Regions from separate parts of the Pseudoalteromonas sp. PPB1 genome, predicted to be linked through region 3. Evidence: predicted binding sites of a transcription regulator. Region 3 holds the regulator's gene; each other region holds the start of a gene.

What was found. Region 3 encodes sigma-54, which starts transcription at its own class of promoters, with help from an activator protein. Its sites were predicted from a motif close to GTTGGCACGNNNNTNGNNT; they were not measured.
Region 1: IY568_RS00455 (P-II family nitrogen regulator) is a predicted target of sigma-54. The motif match lies at 2,385-2,403, and genes of this name have one in related genera.
Region 2: flgJ (flagellar assembly peptidoglycan hydrolase FlgJ) is a predicted target of sigma-54. The motif match lies at 1,902-1,920, and genes of this name have one in related genera.
Region 4: IY568_RS12710 (DUF4097 family beta strand repeat-containing protein) is a predicted target of sigma-54. The motif match lies at 2,539-2,557, and genes of this name have one in related genera.

What each region holds. Positions count from the first base shown of each region.
Region 1 is NZ_JACEQV010000001.1:103,341-108,123, reverse strand. Features, by position in the region: gene IY568_RS00465 (S10 family peptidase) at 1-681, opposite strand, end outside; gene IY568_RS00460 (diguanylate cyclase) at 1,017-2,252, shown strand; gene IY568_RS00455 (P-II family nitrogen regulator) at 2,445-2,783, shown strand; gene IY568_RS00450 (ammonium transporter) at 2,795-4,024, shown strand; gene mrcB (penicillin-binding protein 1B) at 4,131-4,783, shown strand, end outside.
Region 2 is NZ_JACEQV010000002.1:325,165-329,947, reverse strand. Features, by position in the region: gene flgG (flagellar basal-body rod protein FlgG) at 1-43, shown strand, start outside; gene flgH (flagellar basal body L-ring protein FlgH) at 59-748, shown strand; gene IY568_RS03785 (flagellar basal body P-ring protein FlgI) at 760-1,854, shown strand; gene flgJ (flagellar assembly peptidoglycan hydrolase FlgJ) at 1,957-2,922, shown strand; gene flgK (flagellar hook-associated protein FlgK) at 2,924-4,783, shown strand, end outside.
Region 3 is NZ_JACEQV010000001.1:479,322-484,104, forward strand. Features, by position in the region: gene kdsC (3-deoxy-manno-octulosonate-8-phosphatase KdsC) at 1-202, shown strand, start outside; gene lptC (LPS export ABC transporter periplasmic protein LptC) at 199-753, shown strand; gene lptA (lipopolysaccharide transport periplasmic protein LptA) at 743-1,282, shown strand; gene lptB (LPS export ABC transporter ATP-binding protein) at 1,279-2,004, shown strand; gene IY568_RS02130 (RNA polymerase factor sigma-54) at 2,049-3,557, shown strand; gene hpf (ribosome hibernation promoting factor) at 3,583-3,870, shown strand; gene IY568_RS02140 (PTS sugar transporter subunit IIA) at 3,873-4,328, shown strand; gene rapZ (RNase adapter RapZ) at 4,341-4,783, shown strand, end outside.
Region 4 is NZ_JACEQV010000011.1:57,551-62,333, reverse strand. Features, by position in the region: gene IY568_RS25305 (GNAT family N-acetyltransferase) at 471-1,364, shown strand; gene IY568_RS12715 (MBL fold metallo-hydrolase) at 1,556-2,341, opposite strand; gene IY568_RS12710 (DUF4097 family beta strand repeat-containing protein) at 2,600-3,628, shown strand; gene IY568_RS12705 (SDR family NAD(P)-dependent oxidoreductase) at 3,736-4,515, shown strand; gene IY568_RS12700 (AraC family transcriptional regulator) at 4,515-4,783, shown strand, end outside.

The sequences.
Region 1 (4,783 bases), 380 kb from region 3:
CTGCTTGTTTTGCAGCTCATGGGCCAGGCCAGAAACGCGAGTTGTGCCGTAGCTCTCACCAATCAAAAATTTCGGTGACAGTGCACGGCCATGTCGATTGATAAAGGTATTGAGCCACCCAGCCAGATATTTGATATCAGCATTGACACCGAAAAAGCGCGATTGCAGAGTTTGCTTGTCAGCCATTGAGCCATCTTGCTCTGGCAGAACGCGAGAGTAACCTGTGTTGACTGGATTGACGAACAGAATATCAGCGACATCCAGTACAGAATCCGGATTATCTTTTAAGCCATAGGGCTGCATTGGGTAACCTTCGTCGTCAATCTTCAGCACCCGAGGCCCTGTGTACGCAATGTGCATCCATACAGACGCTGAGCCCGGACCACCGTTAAATGAGATCAGCAGTGGACGGGTGGCGGGATCTTTGACTTTGTTCTTTTTATAGTAGGTATAGTGGAGTGTCGCTATCGGGTGGCCTGCTTTATCCCATACTGGCTGAGTACCTGTGGTGGCTGTGTAGGCGATCCGCTCCCCGTTAAAGGTTCCTTTGTGTTCGGTGATGACCTGAGCATCAATTTGCTGGGTTAATTGACCCTGAGTATCGGCTTGTGCCGATGCCGTGTGAGGGAGTGTGGTAATAAAAGTCGCAGAAAGAGCGAACAGTAATGGCTTCAACAACATGTTTTTATTTTTTGGGTGAAATCGATCTGCTTATTTAAGACGCATCCAGGACAGAATTCAAAAAACTTGAGACTAATAGCCAAAAAATAGGCTATGCGCAAAGCATGTTAATTTTTATGGTGTTTTTGGTTTGTTTTTTGTGTTTTAAATGGCCCGGTGAAGCCAAGTTTAGGCGGGCTTTTGTTGCGGTTTGTTTACAATTTTATTGGCCGGTGAGTTTTTTTTGTCACAGAAATCGCGTATATTTAATCCTTATGTCTGTAGTATGAAAGTATTTAGCGCTGTTAAATTCTTGTATCTCTTCCCTTTTCTCGTAGTTTTAGTAGAGCATCGTAATGCAAAGAGTATTAGTCGTCGAAGACAGTAAGGTAGTGCAACAAATCCTTCGCCACCTTGCATCACAACACCTGGATGTGGAAATTGATTATGCCTGGTCTCTGAAAGAGACCCAGGCATTACTCGAGAGCCAACATTACACTCTGGCTTTGGTCGATCTGACCTTACCAGACGCCCCCGATGGAGAGGTCGTGCAGCTTACGCTAAGCCGCAACGTACCCACTGTGGTATTGACGTCTAAAATTGATGAATATAGCCGTCAGCAAATGCTTGAGATGGGCGTCGTTGATTATGTGATTAAGGACAATCGGGATTCTTATCTCTATGCCATTAAACTCGTATCACGTTTATTGCGCAACGAAGGGTGTCAGGCACTGATCGCTGATGATTCAATGATCAGCCGGGCTGTGATGAGACAGATGCTGGAAAAGCAGCTGTTTACGGTGTTTGAGGCGCAAGATGGTGAGCAAGCTTTGAATATGCTCAATGCCAAGTCGGACATTAAATTATTGCTGACAGATTATGCGATGCCCACCATGGATGGCTTTGAACTGGTTAAAGCTGTGCGCAACAGCCGCGGGCGTGATGATTTGGCTATTATTGGCCTGTCAGGTGCTGGCAGTCACGGTTTGTCTGCTAAGTTCATCAAATATGGCGCCAATGACTTTTTGACGAAACCCTTTATGAATGAAGAATTTCATTGTCGGGTGATGCAAACCATGGATCAGTTGAACCTGATTGCAGACATTAAAGAGTACGCACACAGAGATTTTCTGACTGGTCTTTATAATCGTCGATATTTTTGCCAGCATATGGATAAAGTGCTCAAGAATAAGCCGGATCAGTTCACACTGGCGTTACTGGATCTGGACCACTTTAAGGCAATCAATGATCAGTACGGTCACCTTGGAGGGGACAAAGTCCTGTCTCAGGTTGCTGAGCTGCTCAATAGCTCTTTCAATCATTGTCTGGTGGCACGTGTCGGAGGGGAGGAATTTGCCGTGTTAATGCCCGGTAATGACCTGACTGTGGCTAAAAATAGTTGCCAGGACTTCAAAGAACGCTTTGCTAACACCCAATTTATGATCCAGGAGCAGGCATTACACTGCACACTTAGTGTGGGCATTGCCCGGTGCGATAAAGCGACCCTCAGTGACGTCATGCGTGCGGCAGACAGCGCTTTGTATCGTGCTAAAGAAGCTCAGCGCAATTGCGTAATGGTCAGTGAAAGCTAATCTTCAGATTACCCCACCCGATATTGCACCATTTCAAGTCAGACAATAAACAGGCGCACCAGCACGGTGCGTTTGGTATTCATTCTATATCTCTGAATCAACCTAACACATTGTAAAATAATTACTTTTATTATTGGCACAAAGGTTGGATTACCTCCCCCGACAGGATCATCTGCCCTGGGGGGGCAAATAATGAAAATGATAAGCGCAATAATTAAACCGTTTAAGCTGGATGAAGTCCGCGAAGCCCTGGCTGAGCTGGGTATCGAGGGCATGACTGTGGTCGATGTGAAGGGTTTTGGTCGTCAGAGGGGTCATACCGAGCTATATCGTGGAGCTGAATATCAGGTCGACTTTATTCCCAAAATAAAGCTTGAAATAGCGACCCGCAGTGAAAATACCCAGCGTGTCGTGGAGGCGATTACTGAGATTGCCAGTACTGGCAAAATTGGCGACGGCAAAATATTTGTCTATGACCTTGAGCAAATTGTCCGGATCCGTACCGGTGAACTCGACGAAGAAGCGATTTAAGGGGTGAACTAATGGAAAATACGGTAATTGAATTACAATTCTCTCTGAACACCTTTTACTTTCTGGTGTCTGGTATTCTGGTGATGTGGATGGCCGCTGGCTTCGCGATGCTTGAAGCGGGGCTGGTACGCTCAAAGAACACCACCGAAATTCTCACTAAAAATGTCGCCCTGTATGCCATCGCCTGTACGATGTTTCTATTGGTTGGATATAACATCATGTACGTGGATAACGTTGAAGGTGGGGTAGTGCCTAACTTTGGTGCGCTTATTGGCAGTGCTGCCGACGATGCTGACCATGCACTGGAATCAGATTTCTTTTTTCAGGTTGTGTTTGTGGCAACCGCTATGTCTATTGTCTCCGGAGCGGTTGCAGAGCGCATGAAGCTCTGGGCATTCTTGTTGTTTACTGTGGTCCTGACTGGGTTGATTTATCCTATTGAAGGCTATTGGACCTGGGGCGCTGGATTCTTGTCTGAGTTGGGCTTCGTCGACTTTGCAGGCTCTGCGATAGTGCATGGTGCAGGTGCCGCTGCCGCCCTGGCTGGCGTTTTGTTACTCGGTGCACGTAAGGGCAAGTATGGAAGAAACGGTGAAATCTATCCTATCCCTGGTTCAAACCTGCCTCTGGCGACACTGGGAACCTTTATTTTATGGATGGGATGGTTTGGATTTAACGGTGGATCTCAGCTATTTCTTGCAGACAAAAGCAATGCCATCGCTGTCAGTCAGATCATGGTAAATACCAATGCCGCGGCAGCAGCGGGTGCGATTGCAGCACTGGTGGTGTGTAAGCTGATGTGGAAAAAAGCGGACCTGACCATGATCCTGAACGGTGCACTGGCTGGTCTGGTGACCATTACCGCAGAGCCTGCGTCACCCACGCCAATGCTGGCTTGTATTCTGGGGATGCTGGGTGGTTCTTTGGTGGTATTCAGCATAGTCGCACTGGATAAACTGCGTATTGATGATCCGGTTGGTGCTATTTCCGTGCATGGTGTGTGTGGGGCGTTGGGCATTATGATGGTGCCTTTCTCGAACAGTGATGCCAGCTTTATGACTCAGGCCATCGGGCTGGTGACCATACTGGGTTTTGTGTTTATTGCGTCTTACATCGTCTGGGGGATCATCAAAACCTTGATGGGGATCCGGGTAGGTGAAGAAGAAGAACTCAGTGGTATGGACCAGCACGATTGCGGCATAGATGCGTATCCTGAATTTGTGACCATTCGCAATAAGTAAGCAAGAATTCACCAAAAAGCGCGGCTTATCGCGCTTTTTGGTTTAAGCGGCAGTTAATCTGAGATAATCTAGCATCTATTCACTCTCAGTAAGCATTCCACGGTCAATGGCAGACAACAAAAAAGCAGCAGGCAAACCTCGCAAGTCCACCCGTAAATCACCGGCCAAATCAGGCAAGAAAAAGACCGCTAACTCCACTTCCTCATTTAAGCAACGCTTACGGGCATTGCGTAACCGGACACTGAGCACGCTGTGGTCGTTGTGCTGGAAGCTAAGTCTGGCCATGGTATTTGCGGTTGCAGGGTATGTGGTTTATCTCGATGCCAAAGTCAGCCGACAGTTTGAAGGGAACAAGTGGCAGTTACCTGTGCAGGTGTATGCCCGCGCTATGTCGTTTTATCCGGATCAATATCTGGCTGAGCAGGAAGTGATCTGGGAACTTGAGCGGCTCAATTACTCTCGGGTAAACCGCATTAAACATACGGGCCAGTTTGTAGTGCAGGGTCGTACGATTACCGTGTATCGCCGCTCCTTTGAGTTTTATGACGGGGTTGAGCAGGCGCGTATCTTTACTCTCAATTTTGCAGGCAAAAAGCTGGCCAGCATTGTGAATGATCAGGGGCGGCGAGTTGAGAGTGCCAGGCTTGAGCCGGTACAAATTGCCCGGATAGGCAATGAAAGTCGTCAGGATCGGGAATTTGTGCCACTGGACAAAATACCGGATATTCTTAAAAACACCTTGCTGGTGGTTGAAGATCG
Region 2 (4,783 bases), on a different contig from region 3:
GTCAGTTGATGAGATGCTTAGTTACATTAATCAGCAGCTTTAAAAGATTGGGGGTAGTATGGACAAGTTACGTACACTAGGCCTGTTTGCGGCAGGCTGTATAGCACTTAGTGGTTGTACAACAACGCAAAATAAAGATGTTAAGCGGGACGATCCTTACTACGCGCCCATGTATCCGGAAGCTGAAGCTGCGCCAGTCGTGCCAACAGGTTCGTTGTTCAACGCTTACGCCAACGATCTGTACTCAGATAAAAAGGCGCTTCGAACCGGGGATATCATTACGGTAGTGTTACGAGAGTCAACTCAGGCTTCAAAAGCGGCCAATTCTAAACTGGACAAAGATAGTGAAGTGAATGTTGATCCTATTCTGGGTTTAGGCGGCGCTGCGGTCAACTGGGGAAGCAAAAGTATTCAGTTGGATGCAGGCTCAAATTCTTCATTTCAGGGGGATGCGCAGGCCAACCAGTCGAATAGTCTTATTGGTAATATCTCGGTCAATGTGATGCGGGTGTTGCCAAATGGAAACCTGGTGATAAGAGGCGAGAAATGGCTGACACTGAATACCGGTGAAGAGTTTATCCGTCTCGAGGGGTTAGTCAGACCACAGGATGTCAACGCTGATAATACCGTGGAGTCAAACCGTATTGCCAATGCACGTATTCAGTACTCAGGTAAAGGTGATACGCAGGAAGTGCAGAGTGCAGGTTGGCTGACTAAGTTCTTTATGAGCGCCATTATGCCATTTTGAGGAAGCAAACTATGAAATTATTTAATGTGCTCGTGCTAACGATGGCACTTATTGGCAGCCAGTTTGCGCAAGCTGAGCGTATCAAAGACGTAACCATGGTTGAGGGAGTTCGTTCAAACCAACTGGTTGGTTATGGTTTGGTAGTGGGCCTGCCGGGTACCGGAGAGCAAACCCGCTTTACTGAACAAAGCTTCAAGGGCATGTTAAACAGCTTTGGTATTACTATGCCTGCCAACCTAAAGCCGAAGATCAAAAATGTGGCAGCCGTAGCCGTTCACGCAGAGTTACCAGCCTTTGTGAAGCCCGGTCAAACTATTGACGTCACGGTGTCATCTATTGGTAGTGCGGGCAGTTTGCGTGGCGGGACTTTACTGCAAACGTTTCTTAAAGGTGTAGATGGTAATGTCTATGCGATTGCTCAGGGCAGTATGATCGTGGGTGGTTTGGGTGCTGAAGGGCTAGATGGCAGCCGGGTTGTAATCAACACGCCAACAGTTGGTCGTATTCCAAATGGTGGTACAGTTGAACGTGCTGTCAGGAGCCCGTTTACCCAGGGAGATCATATTACCTTCAACCTGAATCGCCCCGACTTCACAACCGCAAAGCGTCTGGCTGATACAATCAATGATCTGGTGGGCCCACAAAGCGCACAAGCAATGGATGCTGCTTCCGTGCGAGTTATTGCACCCCGGGATCCTTCTCAACGCGTTGCTTACCTGTCGACTCTTGAAAACCTGGAGTTCACACCAGCGGATACCTCAGCCAAGATTATCGTGAATTCACGTACTGGTACCATAGTGATTGGCAAAGAAGTGAAACTGCAGCCTGCGGCAATAACACATGGCGGATTGACAGTGACCATTGCTGAACAAATGAATGTGTCTCAGCCGCAGCCTTTGACAGAGGGTGATACTGTGGTGACGCGTCAAAGCATTGTCGATGTTGACCAGGACGATTCGCGGGCGTTTGTATTTGACCCCGGTTCAAGCCTGGATGATTTGGTCCGTGCAATCAATGCAGTGGGTGCTGCTCCTGGCGATCTGATGGCGATACTGGAGGCATTGAAAGAAGCCGGTGCAATACATGGTCAATTAGTCGTCATTTAATGCTTCCTTTATAATCAATTAGTTAGCCCCATTTTATGGGGCTTTTTTTTGGCTCAATAATTGCATTGTAATTGGTTATGTATATTGATGTGATTTCGAGCAATGAATACTGATCCAACTCGCAACCAAAGTTTCTATGACTTAACTGATCTGAACTCGTTAAGACAGGATGCACTGAAAAGTACCGGAGACGCCAATGCCTCTGAAGAAGCGTTGCGTAAGGCGGCTCAACAGTTCGAGTCAATTTTCACTCAAATGATGTTGTCCAGCATGCGAAAGGCCAATGAGGTTCTGGAGGACAAAGATAGTCCGTTTAATTCCAGCAGCGTCAAATTTTATCGTGACATGCATGATCAGCAAATGTCTATGCAGCTCTCCAGCGAAGGGAGCTTGGGTCTCGCAGACCTGATTGTGCAGCAATTATCGCCTAACCGGGATGGGTATATGCCCAGCTCTGTACTGCGCACCGGTGCGGAGCTACAAAGCGACCGGATCGCCAATGGTGAAGCTGCGCAGTTGAAAGCTGAGCAACAGCCTGAGGTGATGGAAAGTGCATCTAAAGATGTGCAATTCGATGATCCAGAGTCCTTCGTTAGCCAGCTTTGGGAGCATGCTAAGTCAGCAGCTGCCAAGATTGGTTTGAATCCAGCTGTGATGGTTGCTCAGGCTGCACTGGAAACAGGTTGGGGCAAGCACATCATTGCCCGCCAGGACGGTGAAAGCAGTTTAAACCTGTTTAACATAAAAGCCGATAAGCGTTGGCAGGGTGACAGCGCCAGTAAAATGACGCTGGAATTTGAGCAAGGTTTACCAGTGAAAAAGCAAGCGAGCTTCAGAGCGTATGATTCGCTGAAAGATAGCATCAATGATTATGTCGATTTCCTGCAGTCCAATCCTCGTTACCAAGAGGCTTTAACTAAGACAGATAATCCGGACCAATACCTGGATGCGCTGCAACAGGCAGGGTATGCAACCGATCCAGATTATGCAGAAAAAATTAAACGTGTGTTGGACAGAGGAGAATTTCAGTCCATGTTGTCAGCGTCAGTGCATCAGGGAGTAAATTAAGATGTCATTTAATCTTATGAATATTGGTACTTCCGGGGTCAGGGCCAGCTCTGAATTACTCCAGACGACCAGTAAAAACATCGCAAACCTGAATACCAAAGGTTATGTTCGCGAGCGGACTGAACACACCACTATGGTCAACAACCAGGTGGGACGTGGTGAAACCGTGCGCCTACTCAATGAGTTTGCTCAGAAGCAGCTTAATCGTGATCTTTCGAGTGAGGCTTACTACGAACAGTTTGTGACGGAAGCCACTCGGGTTGATACCTTGTTTGGTGAAGAGTCTAATAATCTGAATCAGAGCATCAACTCGTTGTTCAATAATATGCAGGAAGCGATGAATTTACCTTCCTCAACGGTTGCGCGCTCCCTGTTTTTGACGGATGCACAGAACTTAATTGATCAGATGGACAGGTTATCCGGTATCGTGTTTGATCAGAGCAATATCGTAAATGAGCAATTGTCGATTTATTCTGATGAAGCCAATAACCTGATCCAGAAGATCAGTGACATGAACGCCCAAGTTGCGGCGCTCAATGGTAATAACAGCGATGGCAGCGGCAGCTCCTTGCTTAATCAACGAGATCAGGCCATCAGAGATCTGGCTGAATTGGTAGACATCGAAACCCTGGATGGCAAGAATGGTGAAAAACTCGTTTTTCTTGGCTCCGGGCAATCTTTGGTCATGGAAAATGGCAGTTTTAATCTCTTCTCAATGGATGGCGACCCCGATCCGAACCACAAAACGTTGACGCTGGATGTGACTGATGGTGCCGCTGTGGCGTTAGAGGTGGATCATGTCAGTCTTAGAGGAAAGATTGGCGGCCTGATGGCATTTCGTGATGATATTTTGGTGCCAGCACAGACGCAGCTCGGTCAAATCGGACTATCACTTGCCGATGCTTTTAACCAGCAAAACCAGCTGGGTATGGACCTGGATGGTAATCTTGGCGGTAACATATTCACGCTACCAACGGTCGGCGGATATCCGTATGAAAGCAATACCAGTACCGCACAGTTAACGGCTACGGTTGAGCCTGGTAAAGGTAAAGAAGTCCCGGCGACGGATTTCAGAGTCACTTATACCGCAGCAAACACCGTCGAAATTGCAGCGGTAGACAGTAAGGGCAATGTTCAGGGAACTCCCGTAACTGCAAACGTGATTGGCGGAGTGATAGATTCAAACTCCGTTGCGGCAGGTGTCGACATGTTTGGTTTGCAAATGAACCTGACAGGGACCGCTAATGTTGGTGACAGCTTCCTGGTTAAGCTTAACTCGGGAACTGCGGGGAATTTACAACTTGCAACTGATAGACCTGAAAGTTTGGCACTGGCTTCACCAATACGGACGGAGACTGCGGCCAGTAATGTGAGTACGGCAAACATTTCTGTAGGCTCTGTCACCAACACAGATCCTGCTACGAGTAACTTTACAGCTGCACCACCGAGCCTGACCAATGGCACAATCACACTGACCAAAACGGCAAACGCCAATGAATATCAGATCGTTGATGGCAATGGTACCAATACATTTACTATTACACCGCCCGCTGAAAACTTACTTGCCCAAGCGGGGGGCGCGTATGCCAGCTATGGCTTCGATTTTAATATTGAAGGGACGCCGGCGACGGGTGACACATTTACCATTGAGTTTAATACCGGTGGTTTTGATGATAACCGTAATGGTCTCGAGCTTAGTAAGTTACAAAGTGCAGAACTGGTGCGTCAGAATGTGGTGACCACCGCAACTGCAGATAATTTGAAGACGTTCAATGAAGCGTATGCCGGCCTAGTGACGGAAATAGGTGTTGTGGCCAATCAGGCCAAAACCAATGGTGCGGCCTATGAAGCGTTGGCAGCC
Region 3 (4,783 bases):
TATCGGCGATGATGCACCTGACTTACCTGTGATGCTCAAAGTCGGTCTGTCTGCGGCCGTGCAAGATGCTCACCCTATGGTGGTTCGTGCAGCTGATTACAGAACTTTGTTACCCGGCGGGTTTGGTGCGGTTCGGGAGCTGACTGACTTACTGCTGCTCTGTCAGGGCAAATCATTGGGTTATGAAGGCAGTAGCGTATGACCGTACTTCGCGCCTTATTGCTCGTTGTATTCAGCCTCACCATGTTATGGCTGTGGTATCCCTATTTAACGCAATCGGGACAGGTCGCACCGCGATCAGAAGAAGTGCTGGCTAAACCCGATTATGTCGCCATCGATCTGAAGCAAACCAATTACGCAGAAAATGGGCAGCTCAGCTATCAAATTACGGCAGATAGAATGGAACTCTATCAGGAGCTAGGGTTTAGCCACTTTACCGCGCCAATTTTTACATTGCACAACGACCAGCAAAACTGGCAACTCAAGGCCAATGAAGCCACCTTATATGGCAACAATACGCTGATTTTGGAAGGTGAAGTGCAGGCAACAAATCTGACGGCTGATGCCATGATAAAGCACATCAACGCCGATCATGTGCAAGTCGATATTAATGAAAAGCACATGCGCTCTGAGCACCCAGTAGAAATTACCGGGCCAAACTTAACGATTTCAGGTAAAGGCTTAGTGGCCGATCTCAATACCGAAATCATTGAACTCATCAACCACACTGAAACAATTTATTATGAGCAATAAATTAACCTGTTCCTTGATCTTACTGTGCACTTTGAGTGCCTTTCATCCTGCAGCTTATGCAGAAAATACAGCTGCTGATCAGGTGATTATCAGTTCTGGCACTCAGCTGGCCCAGTTGCAAACCAATATTGGCGTATTCGAGGAAAACGTCGAAATCATTCACGGTAACCGGAAAATTCTGGCCGATCGTCTCGAGGTGCACCGTCGGGAAGAACTGGGTAAAAACAAGCAGCTGCTGGTTGCAACAGGCAGCCCAGCCGTATTTCAAGAGCGTCAGACGGATGGCTCTTTACTCAAGGCAACCGCCAAAGAAGTGCGCTATGACGTCGCAAACCGCATGCTCACCATAAAAGGCGGTGCAGAGATCAGTCAGGCAGGGCAAAAAATTAGCGCGCAAACCATCGTTTATGATATGGAAAAGAAGCTGATCAGCGCACAGCGCGGGGAGCAAGAACAAAACCGTGTGAGAACCATTCTGTTACCTGAAAAAGAGAACCCCCAGCAACCAAAAGAGAAGGGTAATCCGTGAGTAAATTAACCGCCACCGCACTGGCCAAAAGCTATAAGGGCAGACAGGTTGTTAAAAACGTTGAGTTAAGCGTTGAAGCTGGCAGTATTGTTGGCCTCCTTGGCCCAAATGGCGCAGGTAAAACCACCACTTTTTATATGATTGTCGGCCTGGTGCCCAGTGATAAGGGCAGCATACATATTGACGAACAAGACATTACCTTATTGCCAATGCATAGCCGAGCAAGACTTGGTATTGGTTACCTGCCACAAGAGTCCTCTATTTTTCGCAAGCTGACCGTCTATCAGAACCTGATGGCCATTTTAGAAACTCGTAAAGAGCTGAACAAAGAACAACGAGAAGTCATCCTCAATGAGCTGTTAGATGAGTTTAATATCCAGCATATTCGCGATAGCCAGGGTATGGCACTATCGGGCGGTGAACGACGCCGGGTAGAAATTGCCCGCGCCCTTGCGGCAGATCCAAAATTTATCTTATTAGATGAGCCTTTCGCTGGCGTTGATCCTATTTCAGTGTTAGATATAAAGAAAATTATAGAACACCTGAAAAACCGTGGGATAGGCGTACTGATCACTGACCACAACGTGCGTGAAACGCTGGACGTCTGTGAGAAAGCTTATATAGTGTCACATGGTGAACTGATAGCAGCAGGCACCCCGGAGCATGTTCTGGCCGATCAAACCGTGCGGGATGTCTACCTAGGTGAGCAATTCAGGCTATAGTTATAAAATTAGAAGTAAATAACAAAAAGGATTGTTAGAGATACATGAGGCAATCGCTACAGCTGCGCATGGGGCAGCAACTGACAATGACACCACAACTGCAACAGGCTATTCGTCTGTTACAGTTGAGTACGCTAGATCTCCAACAAGAAATCCAAGAAGCGCTTGATAGCAACCCTTTGTTGGAAGTGGAAGAAGGTGAGTCTGAATCACAAGATAATGAAACTCAGTCCAAGTCGGATTCCGATTTGGAACAACCTACAACGAGTGACAACGACAGCTATGAAGAGGCGGCTGTCAGCGACTACGAACAAGACAGCGATGCTGCACTAAACAAAGACACCGTCAGCGACGATTTGGCAATGGACGTAACCTGGGATGAGTACATCAGTGCCGCACCGGCAAGCAGTTCAGGCCCAATGCCGGAAGACGAAACCATTTACCAGGGTAAAACGACTGAGACATTGCAAGAATACCTGATGTGGCAGTTGGAACTGACGCCTTTTAGTCCAACAGACAGAGCCATCGCCCTTGCAATTGTAGAAGCGGTTGATGACGCAGGCCTGTTGACCATCAGCTGCGAAGACATCGTCGAAAGCATGAATCAGGACAACGATGACGAGCTAATTGAGCAGGATGAAGTAGAGGCCGTACTGAAACGGATCCAACTATTTGACCCCGTTGGGATTGCTGCACGCAGCCTGCAAGAATGCCTGTGCATTCAGCTCAACCAGTTTGACCCAAATACCCCCTGGCTTGCACAGACCAAAGAAATTCTGACTGAGCACATAGATCTGTTAGCCAGCCGGGATTACCGCACTTTGATGAAAAAAACCAAACTCAAAGAAGCGGATCTGAAAGAAGTAATGACCCTGATCCACGGCCTAAACCCGAAACCTGCCGCCAGCATAGTGCAAGAAGAAGCAGACTATGTGATCCCGGATGTGTCGGTTAAAAAAGTGAAAGGTCGCTGGGTTGTTGAACTCAACCCCGATTCAATGCCAAAAATTAGAGTGAATGACCACTACGCTGCGATGTCCCGTTCAGTCAAGTCCAGCACAGATAGTCAGTTTATTCGTTCACACTTGCAAGAGGCAAAATGGTTCATCAAGAGCCTGGAAAGCCGCAATGAAACTTTATTAAAAGTTACTAATTGCATTGTGCAGCAACAACAGGCATTCTTTGAACATGGCCCCGAGGCAATGAAGCCGATGGTACTGAATGATGTGGCCGAAATGGTCGACATGCATGAGTCCACGATTTCACGTGTAACAACTCAAAAGTATATGCACACGCCACGCGGTATCTATGAGTTGAAGTATTTCTTCTCAAGCCATGTCAGCACTGAAAACGGAGGAGAATGCTCTTCGACTGCAATCAGAGCATTGATCAAAAAGCTAATTGCCGCAGAAAATACAGCTAAACCTTTGAGTGACAGCAAGATTGCGGACGTATTGGCAGATCAAGGGATCAAAGTGGCTAGACGTACAATTGCCAAATACCGAGAGTCTTTGGCTATCCCACCGTCCAATCAGCGTAAAAGCCTGATTTAGACGTAACTACAGAAGGAAAATGCTTATGCAACTAAATTTAACTGGTCGACATGTAGAAATCACCGATTCGTTAAGAGACTATGTAACAAACAAGTTTGCGAAGCTAGAAAGGCACTTTGATCACATCAATAATGTGCATGTTATCCTAGATGTCGAAAAGCTCATCCAAAAAGCAGAAGCCACATTACATGTGAACGGGGGAGAAATCTTTGCCTCAACCGAACACCGGGATATGTATGCCGCAATAGACGGACTTATCGATAAGCTTGACCGCCAGGTGATCAAGCACAAAGAGAAGCTAACTCGACATTAATCATGAAACTAAGCTCATTGATTTCACAGGACTGCAGCAAAGCTGCGGTCCTTTTTAATAGTAAGAAACGTATTTTAGAGTACATCAGTGAGTTGGCTCAAAGCCAGCTTCCAGACAGTAATGCCCATGACATCCTTGATGCGCTATTGAGCCGCGAAAAACTCGGTAGTACGGGGATCGGAAAAGGGATAGCCCTGCCCCATGGCCGCATGGCAGGCATAGATAAAGTGGTGGCTATGCTGCTTGTTAATCAGCAAGGCATTGCCTTTGATGCCATTGACAATCAACCCGTCGACATTTTTGTGGCACTCATCGTACCCGAGGGAGAAAATCAACAACATTTGCAGACCTTGGCAACGATCGCTGATAAACTTAAAAACAAGGTGTTTTGTAAACGTATCAGACAAGCTCACAATGATCAGGAGTTATTCGCGATAATTGAAGAGTTTGACAACTAACGGAGAGTTTCTGTGCAGTTAATTATTGTCAGTGGTCGTTCTGGCTCAGGAAAATCGGTCGCCCTTCGCGTGCTGGAAGACTTGGGTTATTACTGCGCCGATAATATCCCAGTCAACTTGCTGCCTGCATTGGTGCGCAGTGTGTCAGACAGCTATGATAAAATTGCCGTGAGCGTTGACGTACGTAACCTGCCAAAAGATCAGCAAGAACTCGACGATATTTTGGAATACCTCCCCGGATTTGCAGAACCCAACATATTCTATCTGGACAGTGAAGATCAGATCTTGATCCGTCGCTTTTCAGAAACACGCCGCCTGCACCCGCTGTCATTGGCCGATCTGTCGCTGGACAAAGCAATCAAAAAAGAAAAAGAGCTGCTTGACCCGCTTATCCGCCGCGCCAATATCACCATTGATACCACGGACATGAGTATCCACCAGCTGGCAGAGCGTAT
Region 4 (4,783 bases), on a different contig from region 3:
GCAGCATGTGATTAACGTGGGATGCGGGACCTTGTCACATCTGTCGGATCAATAGCCATTCATACCCTCCATGGCATCTTACCATTCAGGCTAGCCAAAGTGTGATAGCAAGCAACAATATGGTGGCAATCGTTGTGAAAAGCAGTGAGCACTGATTCTGGCCAGTACGGTCTGATTGTGAAAACAACATAAACAACTCTCCTATGCTTCTTCCCAACCTAAAAACCACAAAAGTATTAATAAAGGAAGATGCACTACAACCAAAAGTAGTAACATTGATAGCAAAAAATTACCCAAAACACCAGAAAATAGTGCAAATATTATCCTAAAAACTAGGCCAATTGTCCGACACATATATACAATTCCTTATAATGCAAGGACTTAAACCAACCCACTCACTTGTATAAAAAAAACACAAAAAGGTTGGGTTTACGCCAATTCGGACCTATATAAGGAAAAAAGGAGATGCCATGATCACATTAAAAGCAACCAGTAAAGACAATTACAGTGATGTATTTACGCTACAACTATTGCCTGAAGACCTGAGTTTTATCGCATCGCCAGCCGAAGCCCTGGCCGAATCAGCGTTTTTTCCATACTACCGAAACCTGCTGATCTACCATCATCAAACACTGGTCGGGTTTATACAGTATCACCCTATGGAACCAGAGGGTACAAAACATGAATATACCATCACACAGCTGGCAATAGACAAGCGCTTCCGTCGTCAGGGATTTGCCAGGCAAGCCCTGAAAAAGTTACTCACACAGCTCAGAGCCAAGTCTGATTGTCAGATAATTTCTGCCGTCTATGTGGAAGGCAATGAACGCATGCGCAGTTTGCTCAGTGACATGTCTTTTGAATTTAAAGGCCGCTGGAACGACACCGCTTATCTGATGGAGTGGCATCGTGAAGCGCCTCTCCCGAAGGTATACCTAAGCACTGTGTGGCAAGAAAATTTCGAACAATTGGGTGACCTTGCGCTACATGAACCACAACAGCCGTTGGTGGCCCCCAACGAATGGACTTTACTGGAAGCTGCCCATAATCCGGGGTATGAAGTACGTGCAATCAACTATCAGGATAAACAAGTCGGGCTACTGATGTGGGTTCCTGAAAAACCGCACCGCATTTCAATTTGGCGTCTGATGATTGATAAAGCTTATCAACAGCAGGGCATAGGCAGACAAGCGCTAAAAGCGGCGCTGGAGGAGATCCGGAGCCAGCCAGAGGTGACAGAAATCGCCATCTGTTATGTACCGGACAATCCGGTCGCCAAAGATTTTTATGGCAGTTTTGGCTTTGTAGAAACGGGCTTCGATGAAGAGGAAGAAGAGATGCTCGCCGAGATCAGATTATACTAAGTTGCTTAATTAAGTGTTCTATTTTGAGGCGAGAAAAGAGTGTCGATAACCAGGCTAAAATATATGAACCTATGGCTAAGGTATAAGGTTCTAAATGAGAAATTTTTAACGCCGTTAGCGTCAATGCGCTCCTTCAAATTGAACTGGTAATATGTGAAACTGGTAATATCATCACAACACTGTAAAGGGGCTTAACACAAGGGAATGGGTTGCTGTGGTTTAGCGTAACGAATGCCGGCATCATCAAACGCCTGCACATCCTCTTGTGAATGATAATGGTATACACACAATCTGTTCAAAATAGCTGGGGGATACTCTCGTAACAAATCGTCCAACCCGGCATGACTGGGATTACCAGACGCCACACAATCATGAAAAATGATTTCTCCCTGAGTCACCTGATGGATCAGTAGCTCGGGAATTGGGCGGGTATCGCCACTATAAAAAAACCGCCCAGGAAGATGCAAAGAGAACGCACTGCCAGGCGCCTGATGGCGAACCGGATAGCAGTTCAGCCGAAGCTGTTGATGGAAAAAGTGTTCACCAACCGGGTGCAGCTCAAACGTATGCCAGATATCTTCGCGTAGCTCAGCCAATCCAGTGTAGGCCAACATCGCACACAAAGATTGAATAAGCTGAACTGGTACATATAAACGTACTTTTTGCCCGCCCAATGCCGCCTTAAAATACAGCTGTTCCAGGCCGCCAATATGATCGTAGTGCAGATGAGTGATAAATACGGCCTGAGGTAAAGAGTGGCAGCCAAACGCGCGTTTGAATCGCGCCAGCGTGTCGTGGCCACAATCAATGAGTAACCAGGGGGTGTCTTCACAACAAATCACACATGCAGCATTACCAAGCTCTGCCGCACTGGCCGCACCAACACCCAAAAAGAGCGCACAATCTGGCACTGACACCTGTGAGTGTGTGCGATGCGGTTTATCTTGTGTTGGCCGGGCCACTATCGAATCTAACATCAGTCTGCTCGTCAATATTCGCCACTCGGTACACACCCAATGCTAGATGCAATAATTGACATTCCCGTGACAAGGCCATGCTTAGCAAATAGATAGATACACCAACATTTGGTTAATTTCACTAAATCAAGCCACTATATGTCCAACCAAATGAACGTCAAAAACACATAAAACATTGATATATAATAACTAACATTCTTGGCATCTGTTTTGCTTTGTTCATGGCATATGAAAAAAATAACAAATTGGAATTGCGCCATGATCAAAAAACTTTCTCCCTTATTCGCAGCACTCGCACTCAGTGGTTGTGTGATTCATATTGATGGCCACAGTAAAACAGTGGCAGACGTGGAGCTGCACAAAACCCTGACGCTGGACGCCACAAATTTGAACAGCCTGATGGCAGATACCAGTTCAGGCTCACTGGATATCATCGGTGACGACACCCTCTCACAAATAGAAGTTGATGCAAAAATACTGACAGACAAAGATCACAGTTATCAGCTTACGCTTGAGCAGGACGGCAACAACGCACGACTGATCGCAAAACAAAATGCCCGGGTTGGTATCGTCTGGTACAGCGGTAATAGCCCCAGAATTGATCTGACTGTCCGCGTACCTAATAGCCTTGCATTGGACATTGACGATAGCTCAGGCGACATTGCTATCTCAGGCATGACCGGAGACATCGAACTGGAAGACGGCTCAGGCGACATCAGCATCAATGGCGCAGCAAATGTTAAAATTGATGACGGCTCAGGGCAAATGCTTATCCGTGGCGTCAGTGGCATGCTGGATATCGAAGATGGCTCAGGCGACATTACCATTCAGGGCGGCAGCCAGCTGAAACTCGATGACGCGTCGGGCCAGGTATACATTACCGACGTGCGTGGTGATCTGGATATTGAGGACGGCTCCGGCGATATCCAAATCATTGGCGGACGTTCGCTTACCCTGGACGATGAATCAGGCAACATCAGTCTGACCGATATGAGCGGTGACCTGACCATTGTAGATGGCTCCGGAAACCTTGAGATCCGCGGCGGTAATTCGCTTGATTTACGCGACGACTCAGGATTTGTGCGGGTTCAGGACTTACAGGGCAATGCCAAGGTCAATGATGGCAGTGGCAATCTGGTGCTACAAAACATCAAAGGCCATGTCACCATCGACGATGATTCCGGTGACATTGAAGTCATTCAGGCAGGTGGCCTTACCATCACAGGTGATTCCTCCGGCGGTCAGCGCATCGAAAAGGTCCGTGGCGAAGTCAATATTCGAGATTAACCCCCTATAACGACACCTTTTGCAAGCAAAGTGTCACCTTTTGCCAGTGTATTATGTGAGTTCAACTTCTACAATGAGCGCATAACTTCTGGTAATAAGGTGACATCATGACTTACGCAAACACAGCCCTGATCACAGGCGCATCTTCTGGTATTGGTTTAGAACTAGCGCGCTTACACGCCCAGCAGGGCGGTGACCTAGTTCTGGTCGCCCGCTCTGAAAACAAGCTCAATGCCCTGAAAAAAGAGCTGGAACAAACCCATGGTGTCAACGCTTGCGTGATCACGGCTGATCTCACCGACCCGACGTCAGCGCAAGCAATCTACAACGAAACAAAACGCCAGGATATCGAAATTGATATCCTGATCAACAACGCCGGATTTGGGGGCCATGGCTTTTTTCATGAACGCGATTTACAGGCTGATCTGGACATGATCCAAGTCAATATCAGTAGCCTGACCGCACTCACACATCTCTTCGTACAGGATATGACAGCCCGCAAACATGGTAAAATCCTGAACGTCTCGTCCACCGTCTCCTTGCTTCCGGGGCCATTGCAGGCAACTTACTACGCAACCAAAGCGTTTGTGACTTCTTTTTCTCAGGCACTGGCAGAAGAACTAGGCGATCATGGGATCAGTGTGACGGCGCTATGCCCGGGTCCGGTTGCCACCGAGTTTGCCAAAACCGGTAATCTGGAAGAGCTTGCGGTCTTTAAACAAGGAAAAAGTCCACAATCAGTCGCCAAATGTGGTTATCAGGCCATGCAAAAAGGTAAACTCTTGGCCTTTAATGACCCTATGTTAAACTTTATGCTCAACTGGATAGTGCCTCTGCTACCTCGCCGACTGGTACTTGCATTGTCACGCCGCACAATGGAAAAATAATGAAGCGAACAGCAAAATTTACCCTGTCACCACATTGCCTGATCTTATTTAAAGATCTCAACCTGGATCAGGCGCTGCTGTTAAAACAGGCAAAGCTACCAGCCGACCTGTGGCACAGCTTGCCTACCTCAGTGACGGCAGCCCAGTATTTTGACCTGTGGCATGCGATGGAAGCGCAGCTTGGTGAAACATTGCCGCTGAAGTTAGCGCAGCATCTAAATGTGGAAGCCTTCGACCCAGCCATTTTTGCCTGTCTGTGCAGCGCCAA